3 regions of the Klebsiella quasipneumoniae subsp. quasipneumoniae genome follow, and region 1 is predicted to be linked to each of the others. Evidence: predicted binding sites of a transcription regulator. Region 1 holds the regulator's gene; each other region holds the start of a gene.

The links. The regulator CRP, encoded in region 1, controls carbon source genes, mostly activating them, when cyclic AMP is high. The targets are predictions, from matches to a motif close to ATGTGANNNNNNTCACAT.
Region 2: LGM20_RS08995 (arabinose ABC transporter substrate-binding protein) is a predicted target of CRP. The motif match lies at 3,445-3,462, and genes of this name have one in related genera.
Region 3: LGM20_RS13155 (iron-containing alcohol dehydrogenase) is a predicted target of CRP. The motif match lies at 4,442-4,459, and genes of this name have one in related genera.

The regions. Positions count from the first base shown of each region.
Region 1 is NZ_CP084876.1:421,664-428,034, forward strand. It holds gene argD (bifunctional acetylornithine/succinyldiaminopimelate transaminase) at 1-934, shown strand, start outside; gene LGM20_RS01940 (YccS/YhfK family putative transporter) at 924-3,002, opposite strand; gene crp (cAMP-activated global transcriptional regulator CRP) at 3,054-3,686, opposite strand; gene LGM20_RS01950 (OsmC family protein) at 3,993-4,397, shown strand; gene LGM20_RS01955 (phosphoribulokinase) at 4,453-5,322, opposite strand; gene LGM20_RS01960 (YheU family protein) at 5,359-5,577, opposite strand; gene LGM20_RS01965 (hydrolase) at 5,574-6,371, opposite strand, start outside.
Region 2 is NZ_CP084876.1:1,852,617-1,858,987, forward strand. It holds gene LGM20_RS08975 (DUF2766 family protein) at 97-348, shown strand; gene LGM20_RS08980 (MFS transporter) at 386-1,897, opposite strand; gene LGM20_RS08985 (hypothetical protein) at 1,963-2,097, shown strand; gene LGM20_RS08990 (non-heme ferritin-like protein) at 2,202-2,711, opposite strand; gene LGM20_RS08995 (arabinose ABC transporter substrate-binding protein) at 3,604-4,584, shown strand; gene araG (L-arabinose ABC transporter ATP-binding protein AraG) at 4,645-6,159, shown strand; gene araH (L-arabinose ABC transporter permease AraH) at 6,174-6,371, shown strand, end outside.
Region 3 is NZ_CP084876.1:2,698,015-2,704,385, reverse strand. It holds gene LGM20_RS13170 (sialidase family protein) at 1-807, opposite strand, end outside; gene LGM20_RS13165 (sodium:solute symporter family protein) at 811-2,220, opposite strand; gene LGM20_RS13160 (dihydrodipicolinate synthase family protein) at 2,297-3,181, opposite strand; gene LGM20_RS13155 (iron-containing alcohol dehydrogenase) at 3,196-4,344, opposite strand; gene dtnK (D-threonate kinase) at 4,529-5,764, shown strand; gene LGM20_RS13145 (D-threonate 4-phosphate dehydrogenase) at 5,757-6,371, shown strand, end outside.

The sequences.
Region 1 (6,371 bases):
CACCTTCGCCGAGCGAGTGGTGTTTATGAACTCCGGTACCGAAGCCAATGAAACGGCCTTTAAGCTGGCGCGTCACTATGCGGTGACCCGCCATAGCCCGTACAAAACCAAAATCATCGCTTTCCATAATGCCTTTCATGGTCGCTCCCTGTTTACTGTCTCCGTCGGCGGGCAGCCGAAGTACTCCGATGGTTTCGGCCCGAAACCGGCGGATATTGTCCATGTTCCCTTCAACGACCTGCAGGCGGTAAAAGCGGTGATGGATGACCACACCTGCGCGGTGGTGGTGGAGCCGATTCAGGGCGAAGGCGGCGTGACGGCAGCGACGCCGGCGTTCCTGCAGGGGCTGCGCGAACTGTGCGATCAACACCAGGCGCTGTTAGTCTTTGATGAAGTGCAGTGCGGAATGGGGCGTACCGGATCGCTGTTTGCCTATATGCACTATGGCGTAACCCCGGATATTCTCACCAGCGCCAAAGCGCTGGGCGGCGGTTTCCCGGTCAGCGCCATGTTGACTACCCACGAGATCGCCAGCGCCTTCCATGCGGGTTCCCATGGCTCAACCTACGGCGGCAACCCGCTGGCCTGCGCGGTCGCCAACGCCGCTTTCGATCTGATCAATACCCCGGCGGTGCTGGATGGCGTGAACGCCAAACGCGAACTGTTCGTCAAACACCTGCAGCAGCTGGATGCCGAGTTTGATCTGTTCAGTGATATTCGCGGGATGGGCCTGCTGATTGGCGCCGAACTCAAGCCGCAGCACAAGGGCCGCGCGCGTGATTTTCTCTATGCCGCTGCGGAAGCCGGCGTCATGGTGCTTAACGCCGGGCCGGACGTGATGCGTTTTGTTCCCTCGCTGATCATCGAAGAGCAGGATATTGCCGAGGGGATGGCGCGCTTTGCCCAGGCCGTGGCAAAGGTGATTAACGGCTGATCTTCCGCAGCCAGATGCCGTGATGCGGCCGCTGACGCCATGCCACTGACGAAATGGTGTGCATGGTGTTCAGATGGCCCAGAATGCGTTGCAGATGCTGCTCCAGGGTGCTTAACGGACCGATCGGCACCTCGCTTTCCGGTGACTCCATAATATTGACATCCCCTGCGCTGCCGGGACCATCGCTGTCCAGCCGCTGCTGACAGCGCTGCAGGGCAATCTCACAGGATTCGAGATAGCGCTGGGCAAGATCCGGGGTGAGCATCGTATGCTCCCGGGCCAAAGTGGTCATGGCGTTGATGTGTTCGACGATAAACTGGCTGTGCGTCACCCATAGCTTCATATCTTCCAGGTAGTGGGTATTAAACCCGGGCTCCTGCATCGCCTGATTCAGGGAGTTGTAGAGCGCGTTGTGCGCCTGATTGACGCGCATGCGCTGGTAGGCCAGCGCGGGCGCTTTGGGGTCGGGGCTGAGGATCAGGCGAATCGCCTGCTGGTCGGCCTCCAGCGCATCGTGGGCGTTTTTTTTCAGCAGGCCGCTCTGCCACTGCGGCCACAGCCAGACCATCCCGCCGAAGGCGATCAGGCAGCCGATCAGCGTGTCGATCAGCCGGGCGATAATAAACTGTTCGCCGTTGAGCGTCAGAAGCTGCAGGGTATATACCGCCGTCACCGTAAACCCCACCATCGCCCAGCCATAGTGTTTGCGGATGATCAGATAGCTGAGCAGTGTGATCAGCAGCATCCCGCTCAGGGTATAGCTCTCCGGAACGTGAAAGTGCAAGGTCAGCCCGGCGATGATCAGGCCGGCGAGCGTCCCCGCCGCCCGGTGGACAATACGAACCCGCGTGGCGCCATAGCCATTCTGTGTCACGAAGAGGACGGTCATCAGGATCCAGTAGGGCTTCGGCAAATGCAGGGCGTTGCCCATCAGGCTGGCGATGCTCAGCATCACGCTGATGCGGGCGGCGTTGCGCAGCGCGGGGGACTTCAGCGACAGATAGTTCTTTAGCGCGGGAAACAGCGGTAAACGACGCTCTTTGTCAGCCATCAGATCCCGGGCATACAGTGGGCGCTGGGTATGCAGCACCCGGGCGATGCGGCTGAAGTGCCAGGCGCAGAAGTGGCCGACCGGGTTATCCGGATGCTGGCGGGCGATCTTTTCCAGGGCGCCGATCTGTTTATCCATCTGGAAACGCTGCGGAAAACGATGATAGAGCATGTCATCCGCCAGCACCCGCAGGCGGGCGGCGACGGTCTGCGCGTTCCAGCGGATCACCGCTTCGGCATGGCTGCGCTCAACCAGCTTTTGCACCTCTTCCGGCTGATGCAGGCTGACCGAAATATGCTCCTGTAGATCCAGCCCCATCTGGAACGCTCGCAGAAGACGTTTGTGGTCGTTACGTTGGTTGGCGGCCAGCATATGCATCTGCTGATAGCACTGGGTGATTAAATCGACCACCTTCTGCTGGCGGATGAGCAGCGGCGGCAGGGCGGTCGAGGGATCGGTATGCTGGGTCAACAGGCTATATTTGGCTTCGCAATAATTGGCCAGTTCCCGGTAGAGCAGACTGAGCGACTCCCGCAGCGGCTGTTCGCGCCACAGCCAGAACCAGAACCAGTTAAACACGCCGTACCATAGCGTGCCGAAGGCGTAGATCAGCAGCGGCTCCCAGACGGGCATATTGCCCGCCAGGCTCAGGGTAAAGATGGCGGCGATCAGCGACGCGGGCAGCAGGCGCGCGTGCAGCGAACTGATTTCCGCGGTGACGCCGAGCAATAGCGCCAGGCCGCTGAGAATAAGCGGCAAAGGTATGGTCTGGGCGAGCAGCAGCTGCACCACCAGGCTGCATCCGGCAAACAGACAGCCGCCGATAATCAGACGCTTAAAAAAGCGCTTATGCGGAGTGTCGAGACCGGCGATGTTGCAGCAGGCGGGAACTAAGGAAAACAGGAGTCCCTGCTGGAGATGGCCGAGCAGAAGACCGATGGCCACAGGCAGACACAGCACCAGCGTTTGCCGCAGTGCATAGTTGACTTCCGGGTGGTAAATCAGCCTGCGCCACATGAGGGAAAAACAAAAACGGCGTACTGCAGGAGCAATACGCCGCTTAGCAACTTAACGGGTGCCGTAGACGACGATAGTTTTACCGTGGGCGGAAATCAGGTTCTGATCTTCCAGCATTTTCAAAATACGGCCAACGGTTTCACGAGAGCAGCCGACGATCTGACCAATTTCCTGACGGGTAATTTTAATTTGCATACCGTCCGGGTGGGTCATGGCATCGGGTTGCTTCGCCAGGTTCAGCAGCGTCTGGGCGATACGGCCCGTCACGTCGAGGAAGGCGAGGTTGCCCACTTTCTCAGACGTCACCTGCAGACGGCGAGCCATTTGCGAAGAGAGACGCATCAGAATGTCCGGGTTCACCTGGATCAGCTGACGGAATTTCTTATAAGAGATCTCGGCCACTTCACATGCGGTTTTCGCCCGTACCCAGGCGCTACGCTCCTGACCCTCTTCAAACAGGCCTAATTCACCGATGAAATCGCCCTGGTTGAGGTAGGAGAGGATCATCTCTTTACCTTCTTCATCCTTGATGAGTACAGCCACGGAGCCTTTAACGATGTAGTACAGCGTTTCTGCTTTCTCACCCTGGTGGATCAGCGTGCTCTTTGATGGGTACTTATGAATGTGGCAATGAGACAAGAACCATTCAAGGGTAGGGTCTGTTTGCGGTTTGCCAAGCACCATGCGCGGTTATCCTCTGTTATAAGCTATCTCCGGGCGCCGACACTACACGGCGTCCGGGCATGCAATCGTATTGTTTCCCTATACCTGGGAAGCTGGCTGATGATTTTTCGACAGCCTGTAATGTGAACTCCTCTGCATACATGCAGTACATCAATGTATTACTGTAGCATCCAGACTGTTTTAGCATAGCTTTCGCCGCATGTCTCCTGGTGTCTCGCTTCAGCATGACGCAGGTCGCCTTCCGTTGCGAGAATTGTTATGTGCGCGTAATCTGACAGGAATATTGCGATACTGGAGTTAAATTTTATGCAAGCGCGTGTGAAATGGGTTGAAGGGTTAACCTTTATCGGGGAGTCCGCGTCAGGACACCAGATTCTGATGGATGGCAACTCCGGAGATAAGGCGCCCAGCCCGATGGAGATGGTGCTGATGGCGGCGGGCGGTTGCAGTGCGATCGATGTGGTCTCTATTTTGCAAAAAGGTCGTCACGACGTGACCAACTGCGAAGTGAAGCTGACCTCTGAGCGTCGGGAAGAGGCGCCGCGCCTGTTCACGCATATTAATCTGCACTTTATCGTCACCGGTAAGGCGCTGAAAGATGGCGCAGTCTCCCGTGCGGTGGATCTGTCGGCAGAGAAATACTGCTCGGTGGCGCTGATGCTGGAAAAAGCGGTGAAGATCACCCACTCCTATGAAGTGATCGAGGCGTAGTCTTCGCCTGCTGATGTGAATGATCTCAACCCCGGCCTGGCCGGGGTTTTTTCTGTTAGCCGATCTTTCGGCCTTCCATCAGACGCTCGACCAGCGGCGCCATAATAAGCTCCATCGCCAGCCCCATTTTACCGCCCGGCACCACCAGGGTGTTCATGTGCGAAATAAACGAGCCCTGTAGCATCGCCAGCAGCCAGGGGAAGTCGATGTTCTGCAGATTGCGGAAATGGATCACCACAAAGCTCTCGTCCAGAGAGGGGATCGCTTTCGCGGCAAACGGGTTGGAGGTGTCCACCGTCGGCACGCGCTGGAAGTTGATGTGGGTGCGGGAAAACTGCGGGGTGATGAAGTTAATGTAATCTTCCATCGATCGGACGACGGAGTCCATCACCGCCTCCCGGGAGTGGCCGCGTTCGCTGGTGTCGCGAATGAGTTTCTGGATCCACTCCAGGTTAACGATAGGCACGACCCCGACCAGCAGGTCGACATGGCTGGCGACATCATGCTGCGGCGTGACAACCCCGCCGTGCAGCCCCTCATAGAACAGCACGTCCGTCGGCTCCGGCAGCGGCTGCCATGGGGTGAAGGTTCCCGGCACCTGATTCCACGGCACGGCTTCGTCATAGGTGTGCAGGTATTTACGCGACTGGCCTTTGCCATGGCGGCCATAGTCGACAAAGGTCTGCTCCAGCAGGCCGAAGTCGTTCGCCTCCGGGCCAAAGTAGCTGATATGTTTGCCCTGATCCCGCGCTTTGCGGATCGCCATGTCCATTTCCGGGCGGGTGTAGCGATGAAAGCTGTCGCCTTCCACCTCCGCGGCGTGCAGATTTAGCTGCGCGAAGATTTTGCGAAAGGCGAGGCTGGTGGTGGTAGTGCCCGCGCCGCTGGAGCCCGTGACGGCGATCACCGGATGTTTGGCAGACATAACAACTCCCTGGTTAAACGATGTAGTGTCGTCGCCTTAGCCGTTAAACAGCGCGCGCGGCATAATATTGACCGTCTCATGCAGTTCCGACCACACGAGGACCGCCTCTCCGCGTTTCAGCTGCTGTTTTACATCGGCGACTTTATCGGCAAGTGAACGTTCATGTTCACCATAATCGGTGCCTTCGCGTAACACAAAGCTTTCAATCAGGTTATCCAGCGTTTCGGGATCCAGATCCTGCCAGGGAATAATCATACGGGAACCTCCAGCCAGCGGTTTAACCAGTCGGGAATGCGTCTTTCCAGCCACATCTCCGGTTTACGCAGGGTGCCGCCGACGAAGCCGACGTGGCCGCCTTGTTCAGTCAATTGATACTCAACGTTCGCCGGCAGTTGCTCCTGCGGGGGAATGGAGTGGTGGTCCATAAACGGGTCGTCTTTCGCATGGATGATGAGCGTCGGCTTAGTGATATCGCTGAGCCGCGGCATGGCGCTGCATTGCCGGTAATAATCCAGCGCATCGGCGAAACCATGGATTTTGGCGGTGATCATGTCGTCAAATTCCCGGATGCGGCGCATCCCTTTGAGCTGGCGTAAATCGACGGGCAGCGAGCCAGGATACGCTTTCAGCTTACGTGAGGCGTTGGCTTTTAACAGATTGAGCAGATAGCGCTGATAAACTCGCGAGAAGCCCTTATCCATATGATAGCTGCAGGCTTCCAGCATGAAAGGCGCGGAAACGATCACCGCCGCATCCAGCGGGCAGCGGTCGCCTTCTTCTGCCAGCAGGCAGCCCAGCATGTTGCCGCCCAGCGAATAGCCGACGGCGGCGGTCGGCGCGGGGCCAAACTCGCGCTGCAGCCAGTGGAGAAACCAGGTGCCATCTTCCGTTTCGCCGGAGTGATAGATGCGGTGATTGCGGTTAGGTTCGCCGCTGCAGCCGCGAAAGTGCATGACCACGCCCAGCCAGCCGCGCTGCATCGCCGCGTGGATCAGGCCATGGGCATACGGGCTGTGCAGACTCCCTTCCAGACCATGAAAGACGACGAG
Region 2 (6,371 bases), 1.4 Mb from region 1:
CCAGCCACTCGGGTGGCGAAAAAAACCTGCCACGGCAGGTTTTATTATCGTTAACGATTTAGGGTACTATTACGCTCCTGAAAAAAGGAGTAATTAATGTCTCAACATCTTACCGAACACGACGAGCTGGTTTCCGATGTGGTTGCCTGCCAGCTGGTTATCAAGCAGATCCTCGACGTGATTGACGTCATCGCGCCGGTGGAAGTGCGTGAAAAAATGACCAGCCAGCTGAAAGCCATCGACTTCGCCAGCCACCCGGCCTCTGCCGATCCGGTGACGCTTCGCGCGGTGCAAAAAGCGATTGCCCTGATTGAGCTGAAGTTTACCCCGCAGGAAGAAACGCATTAATAACCGGCCCCGCGGGTGACCGACGGGGCCTTTTCCTTTAATGGGAAACCACGGTCTGCGTTGGCGCAGCCTCAGCGGTTTTAAACAATTTGCTGTTGCCCCAGCACTCTTCGTAGCGATGGCCAACCAGATCCTCAACGATTGCCCGCACCTCCGGCGCAATATCACTGATTTTACCGCCCGCTTTAATCCGCGCGACTTCCTGCAGGACCACCAGATGGGCTTTACGGTCCAGTTTCATCTGCTTACTGAAGACGATGGCGGCCAGGGCTAAGGCGACGACACCGACGCAGAATACCACCGCGATGGCGGTCACGGCGCTTTCCGGTTGGCTGTGCGCTTTTGACTGGAAACCGTAAAAGCTCAGGATGGCCCCCATCGAAAACACCACAATCGAGCGCAGAATTTTCCCTGAAAAGGTCATGGCGCCGGCATAGATGCCTTCCCGGCGGCGTCCGGTGTAGATCTCGTCGACATCGGCGAGGAAGGTGTAAACGGTCCAGGGAATATAGTAAACCCCGCCGGTCCCCAGGCCGAACAGCACGGTAATACCGAACATCAGCACGGTCGCCAGGCCTGACGGCAGATGGAAGAACCACAGCGAGGTATACAGCAGGACTGCGAAAATCACGATCCCCAGCGCGAGGATATAGGGTTTGCTGAAGCCCTTTTTCACACACAGGCCGATAAACAGCGCGGTGGAGATCAGCTGCAGAATCGAGTTCAGGCTGTTCAGCCCGGCCACCATTGCCGGATCGTGCTGCAGAACGAATATCACGAAATAGGTGAAGATGGAGGCAAACAGCCATTCCGCGCCAAACCCGCACAGGTACATACCGAGATGTTTGCGGAACACGCGCAGATAAAAGGTGGAACGCATGTCTTTCGCCAGCGACAGCAGGGTGCTCAGCAGCCCCTTTTTCGCGCTGGTATCCACGGCTTCCGCACGCTCGCGCTCCCAGCTGCACAGCCACAGACAGGTAATCGCGACGATCAGGATCGCGCCGTAGGTCAGGCCGGTGAGGAAGAAAGGGGTGGCGGAATCTTTGCCGTACAGCAGAATGAACTGTCCGGGAATAAATGCGGCGAGGAAGTTGGCCAGCTTGCCGAAGATGGCTTTATAGCCGGTGAGCTTTGAGCGTAGCGAGAAATCATCGGTCATCTCTGTCGCCAGCGTTTCATAGGGCACCATGATGGAGGTGTAGATGATCTCAAACACCACGTAGGTGCACAGGTAGTACCAGAAACTCAGGCCCTCTACCCACAGCAGCGGGTAGAACAGCATCAGCGGAATGCCGATCAGCAAAAAGAAGCGCCGACGGCCAAAGCGCTTGCCTAACCGCGTTTTGCCAAAGTTATCCGTCAGATAGCCCATCAGCGGGTTGCTGATGGCGTCGATGATGCTGGCGACGGAGAAGATAAATGAGGCCTCGATCAGCGTCAGGCCGCAAAAGGTCGTATAAAAATAGAGTAGCCATGCCCCGCTTATCGCCAGTGCGCCACTCCCTAACAGATTACCGCCGCCGTAGGCTAACTGATGGCGTAACAAGATCGGTCTTCCCTGCAGCCCTTCAGAGGCTGAAGCCGTGTATCGAGCCATAAAAAATAAACCTCGTGTTTTATATTTTTGAAACACTGTTTTTATATTTCTTTGTGGCTCAACAAAAAGTGACCGCGCTCACTAATCCCCCCAAAGGGGTAACGGTGACGAGGGAATGGGATCGAGTTAAAACTTTTTTATTCTTTTGAGGAATAAATGGCAGGGGAGTATAGCGATAACGGATTAATAAACAGGGCGGGGCAGCGCGAACGCGCTCCCCCCTGATCGGCCGAGAAAGGCCCGACACCTCTGATTAATGGGGTTTCTGTGACGCTCCGACGAGGGCCATCAGACGGCGATCGGTCTGTTCCATACCGATCCCGGCTTTGTCGGCATTGCGAATTTCCTCGAGCACGCTTTGCAGCAGCAGCCCATCCTGCTGCTGCTCTTCCGCCAGCCGGGTCAGAAAACGCCAGGTGTTGTCATCGCTCTGCGCTTTGGCTTCTTCGGCGAGACCGCTCAGCATACTGCTACGCTGGCGGTAATCGACCAGGGTTTGGGTAAAGAGATCTTCCAGCGAGGTACATTCGGGATTACAGGCGCGGTCGGGATTCACTATCGGCCAGCTGCCGGCTTTTTTCAGATAGTCAAATACGCGCATGGTGAGGGTGATGCTGCACTGCGCGCGGTTGCGCAAAAGTGTCGCGGCGCCGTCGAAGCGATGCCGGGCGCACCACTCGCTTAAGTTCAGGTAAACGTTAGAGGCGTGGAACTCAAGGTTCATCTGGGTGTTTAGCTTTTGTGCCATTCCTGGAACTGCCATAAAAATATCCTTATTAACCGGGAAGGGGTTACTGGTGCGCGTCAGCGGTTCCTGCGGTAAACAACAGGATAAAAGAGTGACGCGCTGCACTGTTGCAGAATAATAAAACTCTACACATTCCGTATGAGTCGGGTAATTTTTCCTCTTGCCGACAATTTTAGAATACTCGCTGAATGGAATTAAGAAAACTCTCAATATGGATAATTTACGTTTTGTTACACGATTATTCCTGAATGACGACTGGCTGGAGGTTGGCGGCGTAGACCGGGGCGCTAGCGCGGTGTGCCAGGTATAAGTTATAGGTATTTGACTACGAGATTCGTCGTATAACGCAAAGCTATAAGTTATTTCAGAGAGCAATGTTTCATGGTGATGATAATTATTTTTATTTTTTGTTGCAGGCTTTTTTATGCAGCGGGAATATCTTTTTTCAATTCGGAATAAATTACGCAAAAGATCCGTTTTATCGCGATATAAAACGGCCGATGCCGGACTGGCGACGCGCGTCTGCTGATCTTCAGCGCCGGCAGGCAGTTGACCGCCGCTGCGACCCCGTTAGCCGCTGGATATAACAGTGCCGTAACCCTCTGTTAAACACCCTCTGACATCACAGGGATAACCCTGCTGGTGGTATAGATGATCCTGCTATTCTCCGGTTAAATTGTATGACAATTATGTCTTTTTTTATGGCTTTTTTTGCTAAATCTATGTACGCAATTACTGTAATTCCGCGATGTGATAATGCTCTCGTATGGAGAAATAATTTCCGGGTATTACTACTCTAACAACGGCAGTAGGGAATGTGATTTTTCTAATGCCTTGTTTTGATGCTGATAAAAAAGTTAATTCCGATTTTTCCCTACATGAAAGCGAATTAAAGCTGGAGTTTACCATGCACAAATTTACTAAAGCGCTGGCGGCCATTGGTCTTGCAGCGGTTATGTCACAATCAGCTATGGCGGAAAACCTGAAATTGGGTTTTCTGGTGAAACAGCCGGAAGAGCCATGGTTCCAGACCGAGTGGAAATTTGCTGATAAAGCAGGAAAAGATTTAGGCTTTGACGTCATTAAAATTGCGGTGCCGGATGGTGAGAAAACCCTGAACGCCATCGATAGCCTGGCGGCCAGCGGCGCGAAGGGCTTTGTCATCTGTACCCCCGATCCTAAGCTCGGCTCGGCGATTGTCGCTAAGGCGCGCGGCTATGACATGAAGGTGATTACCGTCGATGACCAGTTCGTCAACGCCAAAGGTAAACCGATGGAGAGCGTGCCGCTGGTGATGATGGCGGCCAGCGAAATCGGCGCCCGCCAGGGGCAGGAGCTGTATAAAGAGATGCAGAAACGCGGCTGGGATGTCAAAGACACCGCGGTGATGGCCATCACCGCCGATGAGCTGGACACCGCCCGCCGTCGTACCACTGGCTCCATCGATGCCCTGAAGGCGGCCGGTTTCCCGGAAGCGCAAATCTACCGCGTTCCGACAAAATCTAACGATATCCCGGGGGCGTTTGACGCCGGTAACTCAATGCTGGTCCAGCACCCGCAGGTTAAACACTGGCTGATCGTTGGGATGAACGACAACACCGTGCTCGGCGGCGTGCGTGCCACTGAAGGCCAGGGCTTTAAAGCGCCGGATGTGATTGGCATTGGCATCAACGGCGTGGATGCCGTCAACGAACTGTCGAAGGCGCAGCCGACCGGCTTCTATGGCTCCCTGCTGCCAAGCCCGGATATTCATGGCTATAAAACCAGCGAAATGCTCTACAACTGGGTCACCAAGGGCGTTGAGCCGCCGAAGTTCACTGCGGTGACCGATGTGGTGCTGATTACCCGCGATAACTTCAAAGAAGAGCTGGCGAAAAAAGGGCTGTAACAGCCCGGTTGAACTGGCCCCCGCCGCGGCGGGGGCTGAGTGCAGAAGAGCGGAGTCGTTATGCAACAGTCTACCCCTTATCTCTCATTTCGCGGCATCACCATGACGTTCCCTGGCGTAAAGGCCTTGTCCGATATCAGTTTTGACTGCTACCCAGGACAGATCCACGCGCTGATGGGCGAAAATGGCGCAGGCAAATCGACGCTGCTGAAAATCCTCAGCGGTAACTACATCCCCACCGCGGGCCACCTGCAGATCGGCGGTCAGCAGATGGCGTTCACCAATACGATGGCGGCGCTCAACGCCGGCGTGGCGATTATCTATCAGGAACTGCATCTGATCCCGGAGATGACCGTCGCCGAAAATATCTATCTTGGCCAGCTGCCGCACAGAGGCGGTATCGTCAACCGCTCGCTGCTCAACTACGAGGCCCGCCTGCAGCTTGAGCATCTGGGGCTGGATATCGACCCGGAGACGCCGCTGAAGTATCTCTCCATTGGCCAGTGGCAGATGGTGGAGATTGCCAAAGCGCTGGCGCGTAACGCCAAAATTATCGCCTTCGATGAACCGACCAGTTCGCTCTCCGCCCGGGAGATCGACAACCTGTTTCGCGTTATCCGCGAGCTACGGGAGGAGGGGCGAGTCATCATCTATGTTTCACACCGGATGGAAGAAATTTTTGCCCTCAGCGATGCCATCACCGTCTTTAAAGATGGCCGCTACGTCTGCACCTTTGATGATATGCCGAGCGTCAGCCACGACGCGCTGGTTCAGGCGATGGTGGGACGCAATCTGGGGGATATTTACGGCTGGAAACCTCGCCCCTACGGCGAAGAGCGGCTGCGTCTGGAGGAGGTGAAGGCCCCGGGCGTGCGCACGCCGGTCAGCCTCTCGGTGCGCAGTGGCGAAATCGTCGGCCTGTTTGGGCTGGTGGGCGCCGGGCGCAGCGAACTGATGAAAGGTCTGTTCGGCGGGACGCGGATCACCAGCGGTCAGGTGTATATCGATGGCCAGCCCGTCGACATACGCAAACCGGCCCAGGCCATCCAGGCCGGGATGATGCTGTGCCCGGAAGATCGGAAAGCGGAGGGGATTATTCCGGTTCACTCCGTGCGCGACAACATCAATATCAGCGCCCGGCGCAAGCATATCCACGCCGGGTGCCTGATCAACAACGCCTGGGAGGCGGACAACGCCGATCAGCATATCCAGTCGCTGAACATTAAAACGCCGGGCCCGGAACAGCTGATCATGAACCTGTCTGGCGGCAACCAGCAGAAAGCGATCCTGGGCCGCTGGCTGTCGGAAGAGATGAAGGTGATCCTGCTCGATGAGCCCACCCGCGGTATCGATGTCGGCGCCAAACATGAAATTTACAACGTGATATATGGCCTCGCCGCCTCCGGTGTCGCCGTGGTATTTGCCTCCAGCGACCTGCCGGAAGTGCTGGGCGTCGCCGACCGCATCGTGGTGATGCGTGAAGGGCAAGTCGCCGGCGAACTGCTGCATGAAGAAGCCAATGAACAGCAGGCGTTAAGCCTTGCGATGCCAAAAGTGAGTCAGGCTGTCGCCTGAGTAAGGAGTAAATGATGTCATCAGTGACTACGTCCGGCGCTACCCGCTCTGCCTTTAGCTTTGCCCGTATCTGGGATCAGTTTGGCATGCTGGTGGTGTTTGCGGTGCTGTTTATCGGCTGCGTAATTTTTGTGCCTAACTTTGCCTCATTCGTCAATATGAAGGGGCTGGGGCTGGCGATCTCGATGTCCGGGATGGTGGCCTGCGGTATG
Region 3 (6,371 bases), 2.3 Mb from region 1:
ATTATTAAACACCAGCGCCAGTTCGCCATTGTCGAGAGTCGTCGCCTGAATGGACGAGTTGTTGTTCGGCAGCGTCGTTGGCACCGGCGCAGACCAGCTTTCACCCTGGTCGCTGGAGCGGCTGAACCAGATGTGATCCGCCCAGCGACTGCGAAAGAAGGCCGCCAGTCCGCCGTCGGGATGCGCGGTGATGCTCATATGGACGCAGCCAAGACTCTCCGGGACCGCCACGTCGCGCCAGCTTCTGCCGCCGTCGGAGGAGATCTTCACCGCGCTGACGTCATTGTTACCCACCCATTTCTCGCCGGGTGCAGTGCGGCAGTAAAACACCGGCAGCAGCCAGCTGCCGTCAGGCATGACGCTAATCGGCTGGCGAATAAAGGTACCGGGCTGATCCAACAGGGTATCGATGGGTCCCCAGCTTTGCCCGCCGTCGTGTGACTGGCGGTAGCGCACAATGGCGGTATCCTGGTTGCCGGCGAATTGCGCCGTCCATAACAGCCACACTACCTGGTCCGGCGCCTGAAACAGCACCGGATTTTGTTCCGAGCGGTCAGGATCGTCGGAGAGCTTAACCGCTTCGCTCCAGCGATCGCTGCCGGGGGCTAACCGCGAACCCCAGATCGAAATGTCGGCTTTCCCCTCCTGGGAGCCGCCGAACCAGACGCACATCAGGCAGCCATCTTCCAGCTGAAGCAGGTTGGCGGCATGATTTTGCGGGCAGGCGTTGGGGAGCATCGCCCATGCGATATGTTCATCTTGCTGGTGCTGGCGAATGACGCCGTCGAAAGAAGGAATTGCGGACATGTTTTAGACTCCACGTTGCTCAACAGGGGCAGGGGATGATTGTGATTTATTCGGGATCAGGCGATCGATGACCATAATGATCGCCGGGGTCGCCAGGGCGATATACATGTTATTGATGCCGAACGGATCGCCAAGTAAATACCAGACGGAGGTCACCACGCAGGCGCCGATCAGACCGGCATTGGCGCCGCGGGTGCTCCTGAAGAAGGGGGCATAGAAGGCGATGACCGCTACTACGGTAATGGACAGGCGGATGGCGCGGGTGAAGAAGGAGAGTTTCAGCACTTCCGGCACCAGCAGCACAAAGATCAGCGGCAGGAAGCCGATAATTAACGATGCCCAGCGCGTGGCTCTGAACTCCTGGTCCGGAGTTGGGTTACGCCATGGTACGTAGAAATCTTTCACCACCAGCGAGGCAATGGCCAGAGCAACGGTACTTACGCTGACGAATATCGAGGCCACAAGTGACGTTGTCACGAGTCCCGCCAGCCAGGGATTCATGTCCTGCAGAAATACCGGCAGGGCGTACAGGCTGTTGATTTCTGGATGCAGATACTTCGCCGCCACGCCGATGATGGCGATGGCAAGGGCGATGGGCAGGCAGAAAAAGAAGGCGATCCACGTGGAGCGCTTTGCTGACCGGACGTCTTTGGTGGAGCTGATCGCCTGGATAACAAACTGGGTGCAGAAGATGGAGCCGATAGTGCCGATAAGCCAGGCGAAGATAGTGCCAGCGCCAATGTTGCCATCCCACGTCCAGTAGTAATCCGGCATCTTCTCAATCATCGGCGTGAAGCCGCCGGTTTTGGACAGAGCAAAACCCAGAATGATCAGCAGACCAGCGTATTTTAACGCGCTGTGTAACATGGTGACCCAGGCGACGCCTTTCATGCCGCCGAAGGCGAAATAGAAGGTACTGACGATGGCGGTAATAAAGGCGGCCACGGGTAAGTTGACTTTTAAGACGGTGGAAATAGCCGCAGCGCCGCTGACGTAGTTGCCTACGTTAACCAGCAACAGCGCATAAATCATGATCAGGGAGATAATATTTTTGGTACTGGTGCCATATTTCTCAGCGATAGCCCCGGATATGGTGATTTTCCCGGTGTTATAGATGCGCTTTACCAGAATCAAACCGAACAGCGGGAAGCCGATGGCCGCCCCCAGCACGGACCATGAGGCGGCAATTCCGCTCTCAAAGGCGGCCTGAGCGGTACCGATGGTTGATTTGGCGCCAATATATTCCGACATCAGTAATATACCGACAATAAAGGCCGGCATGGCGCGCGAGCCTTCCATAAAATCCCCGGAATTCTTACTACGAATACGGAATGTCAGCCAGGTGGTAAACAGAATATAGGCAATGACAATGCCGACAATAATAAAGGTATCTTCAGCGGTAAAATGATTCATCTTAGCCTCTCTCTGGGCGTACGAATCCTGGGTACGGCAGTACCCGGTCTGTTTTATTTACGAAACGCAGCGGGTATTACGCTAAATAACGGGCAATGATGCCGCGTATTTCTTGCAGCTGCTGGTCACTAAACTGCACCGCGTAGCGGCTGTCGCCCACCTCATGGCCCATCAGCTGCAGCGCTTTTTTCACCGCCGCGGGTGAGAACGCTACCTTGTAAAGGTCGGTGCGCAGGCCCGTTACCCGCTCCTGCGCCTGGCGCGATCCGGCGATATCTCCAGCATGGAACAGCGACCAGATAGCGTTGATCTCGGCAGGCGCGACGTTGGCAAGCCCCGAGATGCAGGCTGAGCAGCCGTCGACAAACCCCTGATGGATAAGCGAGTCCGGGCCGTTGAGAACGTCGAAACCGTCAATGTCGCGTACCGCGTCAAGAAAGCCTTTCAGACTGTCGTAGCTGCCGGCGCTATCCTTGATGCCAATGATATTGTCGTGCTGCGCCAGCTTACGCGCTGTCTCCGGCGCAAGGGTGTTACCGGTGCGGGCGGGAATGTTGTAAAGAAAGAGCGGGACGCTCAGGGCGTCGGCGATTGCCGTATAGTGGTTTATCAGCTCTTCCTGCTTCAGGGGCACGAACCACGGGGTAATGGCCGATACCGCGTCAACCCCGAGGCGGGCGATCTGCTGGCCAAGCCGGCGGGTCTCCCGCGTGGAAACCTCCCCGATGTGGGCTACCACCGGCGCGCGACCGGCGGCCGCCTCCACGCAGGTTCTGGCGACGGCGATCTTCTCTTCCTCATTGAGGACAAAAAACTCGCCGTTGGTGCCGCCGCAGAATATGCCGTTGCCCGCGGCGATCTGGCGCTGCACCTGCTGCTGCAGCGCTGGCAGGTTAAGGGCTCCCTCAGTGGTAAAGGGGGTAACGATGGCGGTGAGTACGCCGCTAATGGCTCTCCTCATTTGACTTTCTCCTGTTAGGCATGTTCCGGAAACAGCGTCTGGTAGATAGCCGCGATCTCTTCACGGCTGACGCTGCAGGGGGCGTTATTCATCAGGCGCTTCACGTTCTGCGCCGCCGCGCTGAGGGCGGGGATACTGTCTGCGGGAACGCCGAGCGCGGCGAGGTTATCGGGCAGCGGTAAGCGTTTGACCAGCGCCGCCAGCCATGCCACCAGCGCATGGGATTTCTCTTCCTCGCTGAGGGTGAGGTCCGCGTCGGGGATCAGATCCCAGACCTGAGCGAACTTCGCCACCGCGTGGGGGCGGACCACCCGCATGCAGGGCGCCAGCAGAATGGCGTTGGCCACCCCGTGCGGCAGGTGCCAGGTGCCGCCGAGCGGATAGGAGAGCGCATGCACCAGATGGGTGCCGGCATAGTTGATCGCCGCGCCGCCGTACCACGAGGCCCAGAGCATCTCCAGCTTCGCCGTCAGATCCTGCGGCTGATCCACCGAGCGTTCGATATGACGCACCAGCTTGTGTAAACCGATTAACGCCGCGTTATCGCTTACCGGGTTGGCCACGGTGGAGGTGAAACACTCCAGCAGATGGCACAGAGCATCGATCCCGGTCGAGGCTGCGATGCTGGCCGGCATGCTGGTGGTCAGCTCCGGCAGCAGGGCGACGTAGTCCGGGAGCAGCACCGGGGAGATGATCCCCACTTTGGTCTGCTGCTCGGGGATCGCCAGAATAGCGTTCGGCGTTGCTTCGGAGCCGGTCCCGGCGGTGGCAGGGATCAGCAGGGAGCATAGCCGTCGTTGCGGCTGTTCACCCGCCAGCAGGGCCGTCAGAGTGGGGGCTTGCGGATGCAGCAGCACCGACAGCAGTTTCGCCACGTCCAGTACGCTCCCACCGCCAATGCCGACGACCATCTGCGGTTGAGAAGCGCCCAGCTGGCTGACGATCTCCGCCACATCCTGATGACTGGGCTCGGCAGGCACACTGTTAATGACCTCAACCTGGCGCCCGTCAGCCGCCAGCAGGCGATGGATCGCCCGGGTCGCCTCCAGCGCCCCGACGTTCTGGTCGGTCACCAGCAGGATACGGGTTTTATCTGCCAGCAGCGGGAGCAGGGCCGATGAGGCGCCAGCCCCGCTGATGATCGTGCTGTGTATCGTCGCCACGCGTTTCTCCTTGGTAGTGGTTGATTGAATTCAATCATTCACGAGTCGTTCTACTCGTCTGGTGGGGAAAAGTTATAATTTATACGGCGGTTTAATAACTTGAGCTTGCTCACATTTAATCAAATATGATTGAATATAATCAATTTCAGGTTTGCAACGTTTACAACGACCAGAAGGCAGGACAATGAAAGACGGCAATAACAGCGTGCTGGTGCTGGCAGATGACTTTACCGGAGCCAATGACGCCGGGGTCAGCCTGGCGGAGGCGGGCATGTCGGTAGAAGTGGCATTCTCCGCCGGGCAGGCGTCATCCGCCCGGGCGTTAATACTCAACAGCGACAGCCGGGCGATGACCGCCGGCGCGGCCGCCGACAAGGTCACCGCTCTGCTGCGCGGCGCGGCGCGATTCGCCCCGCGCTGGCAGATAAAGAAGATCGACTCCACGCTGCGCGGCAACCCCGGCGCCGAACTGGAAGCGATGATGACGGCGCAGGGCTGCCGGGTGGCGGTTGTGGCGCCGGCTTACCCGGCGGCCGGGCGGCATACCCGGGATGGACGCTGCTATGTACACGGGATACCCCTCGATCACACCGAATTTGCCAGCGATCCGAAGACGCCGGTTAGCCGGGCGGATATTGCCGGCATTCTCGCCATGCAGAGCCGGCTGCCGAGCCGGTCGCTGAGCGCCGCCCAGCTTCCGGGAGCGTTAGCGACGGCAGGCGAAGCGAGGCAGGTACTGATTATCGACGCCTGGGAAGAGCGTCATCTGGATCAGGTTATTGACGCCGTCGCTCCTCATGCGCAGGAGACCCTGCTGGTCGGCTCGGCAGGCCTTTGCGAGGCGCTGGCGCGCCGCCTGCGCCGCAGCGAGCAGGGGCCGCTGCTGGCGGTGGTCGGCTCGATGAGCGAGATGGCGCAGCGCCAGGTCGCTGCGCTGCAGGCTCATTCCCGAGTGAGAAAGATCGAAATTGATGTCGAACAGGCCTTTAGCGGATCGCCGAAGGAGGTAGCCTCGCGGATCGCCGAGGTGCTGCGTGAGGGGGATCACTGCGTGGTGACCACCCACCCGAATAACGCCGTCCGGCACGGGATTGAAGCCCAGTGCCGCGAACGCGGTCTCAGCCGTGCGGCCTACGGGGAGCACATCTGCGCCTGGCTTGCCGACGTTACGGCACAGGCGGTGGCGCTGTGCCCCCCTGGTGCGCTGTATCTCTCCGGTGGCGATGTGGCCATCGCCGTGGCTCAGGCGCTCGGCGCCAGCGGTTTTCAGATCCGCGGCCGGGTCGCGGAGTGCGTCCCATACGGATACTTCCTCGGCGGCCGCTGGTCGCGGCCGGTGATGACTAAAGCCGGAGGATTCGGCACCGACACCACGCTATTACATGTTGTGAATTTTATTGAGGAGAAACTGAGTGTCTAACATCATTGCAGTCACAATGGGCGACCCGGCAGGGATTGGTCCGGAGATTATTATCAAATCCCTCGCCGAAGGGGCGCTGAGCGGCGCGCCGGTGGTGGTGGTGGGCTGCGCGCAGACGCTGCGGCGTATCCTGGCGTTGAACATCACCCCGCGGGCGGAGCTGCGCATCATTGACCATCCCGCCGAGGCAAGCTTTGCCCCGGCGACGATTAACGTCATCGATGAGCCGCTCAGCGACCCGCAGGGGCTGCGTCCTGGCGAAGTGCAGGCCCAGGCCGGGGATCTGGCGTTTCGCTGCATTAAGCGGGCGACCCGCCTCGCGCTGGAGGGCGCCGTCGCGGCCATCGCCACCGCGCCGTTGAATAAAGAGGCGCTGCATCTGGCGGGGCATGCTTTTCCCGGCCATACGGAACTGTTGGCCCACCTGACGCAAACCACCGATTACGCCATGGTGCTGTATACCGAAAAGCTTAAGGTAATCCATATCACCACCCATATCGCCCTGCGCCAGTTCCTTGACACCCTCAACCAGCCGCGGATTGAGACAGTGATTGGCGTGGCGGATCGCTTTCTGCGCCGCGTCGGCTATCAGCGTCCGCGCATTGCG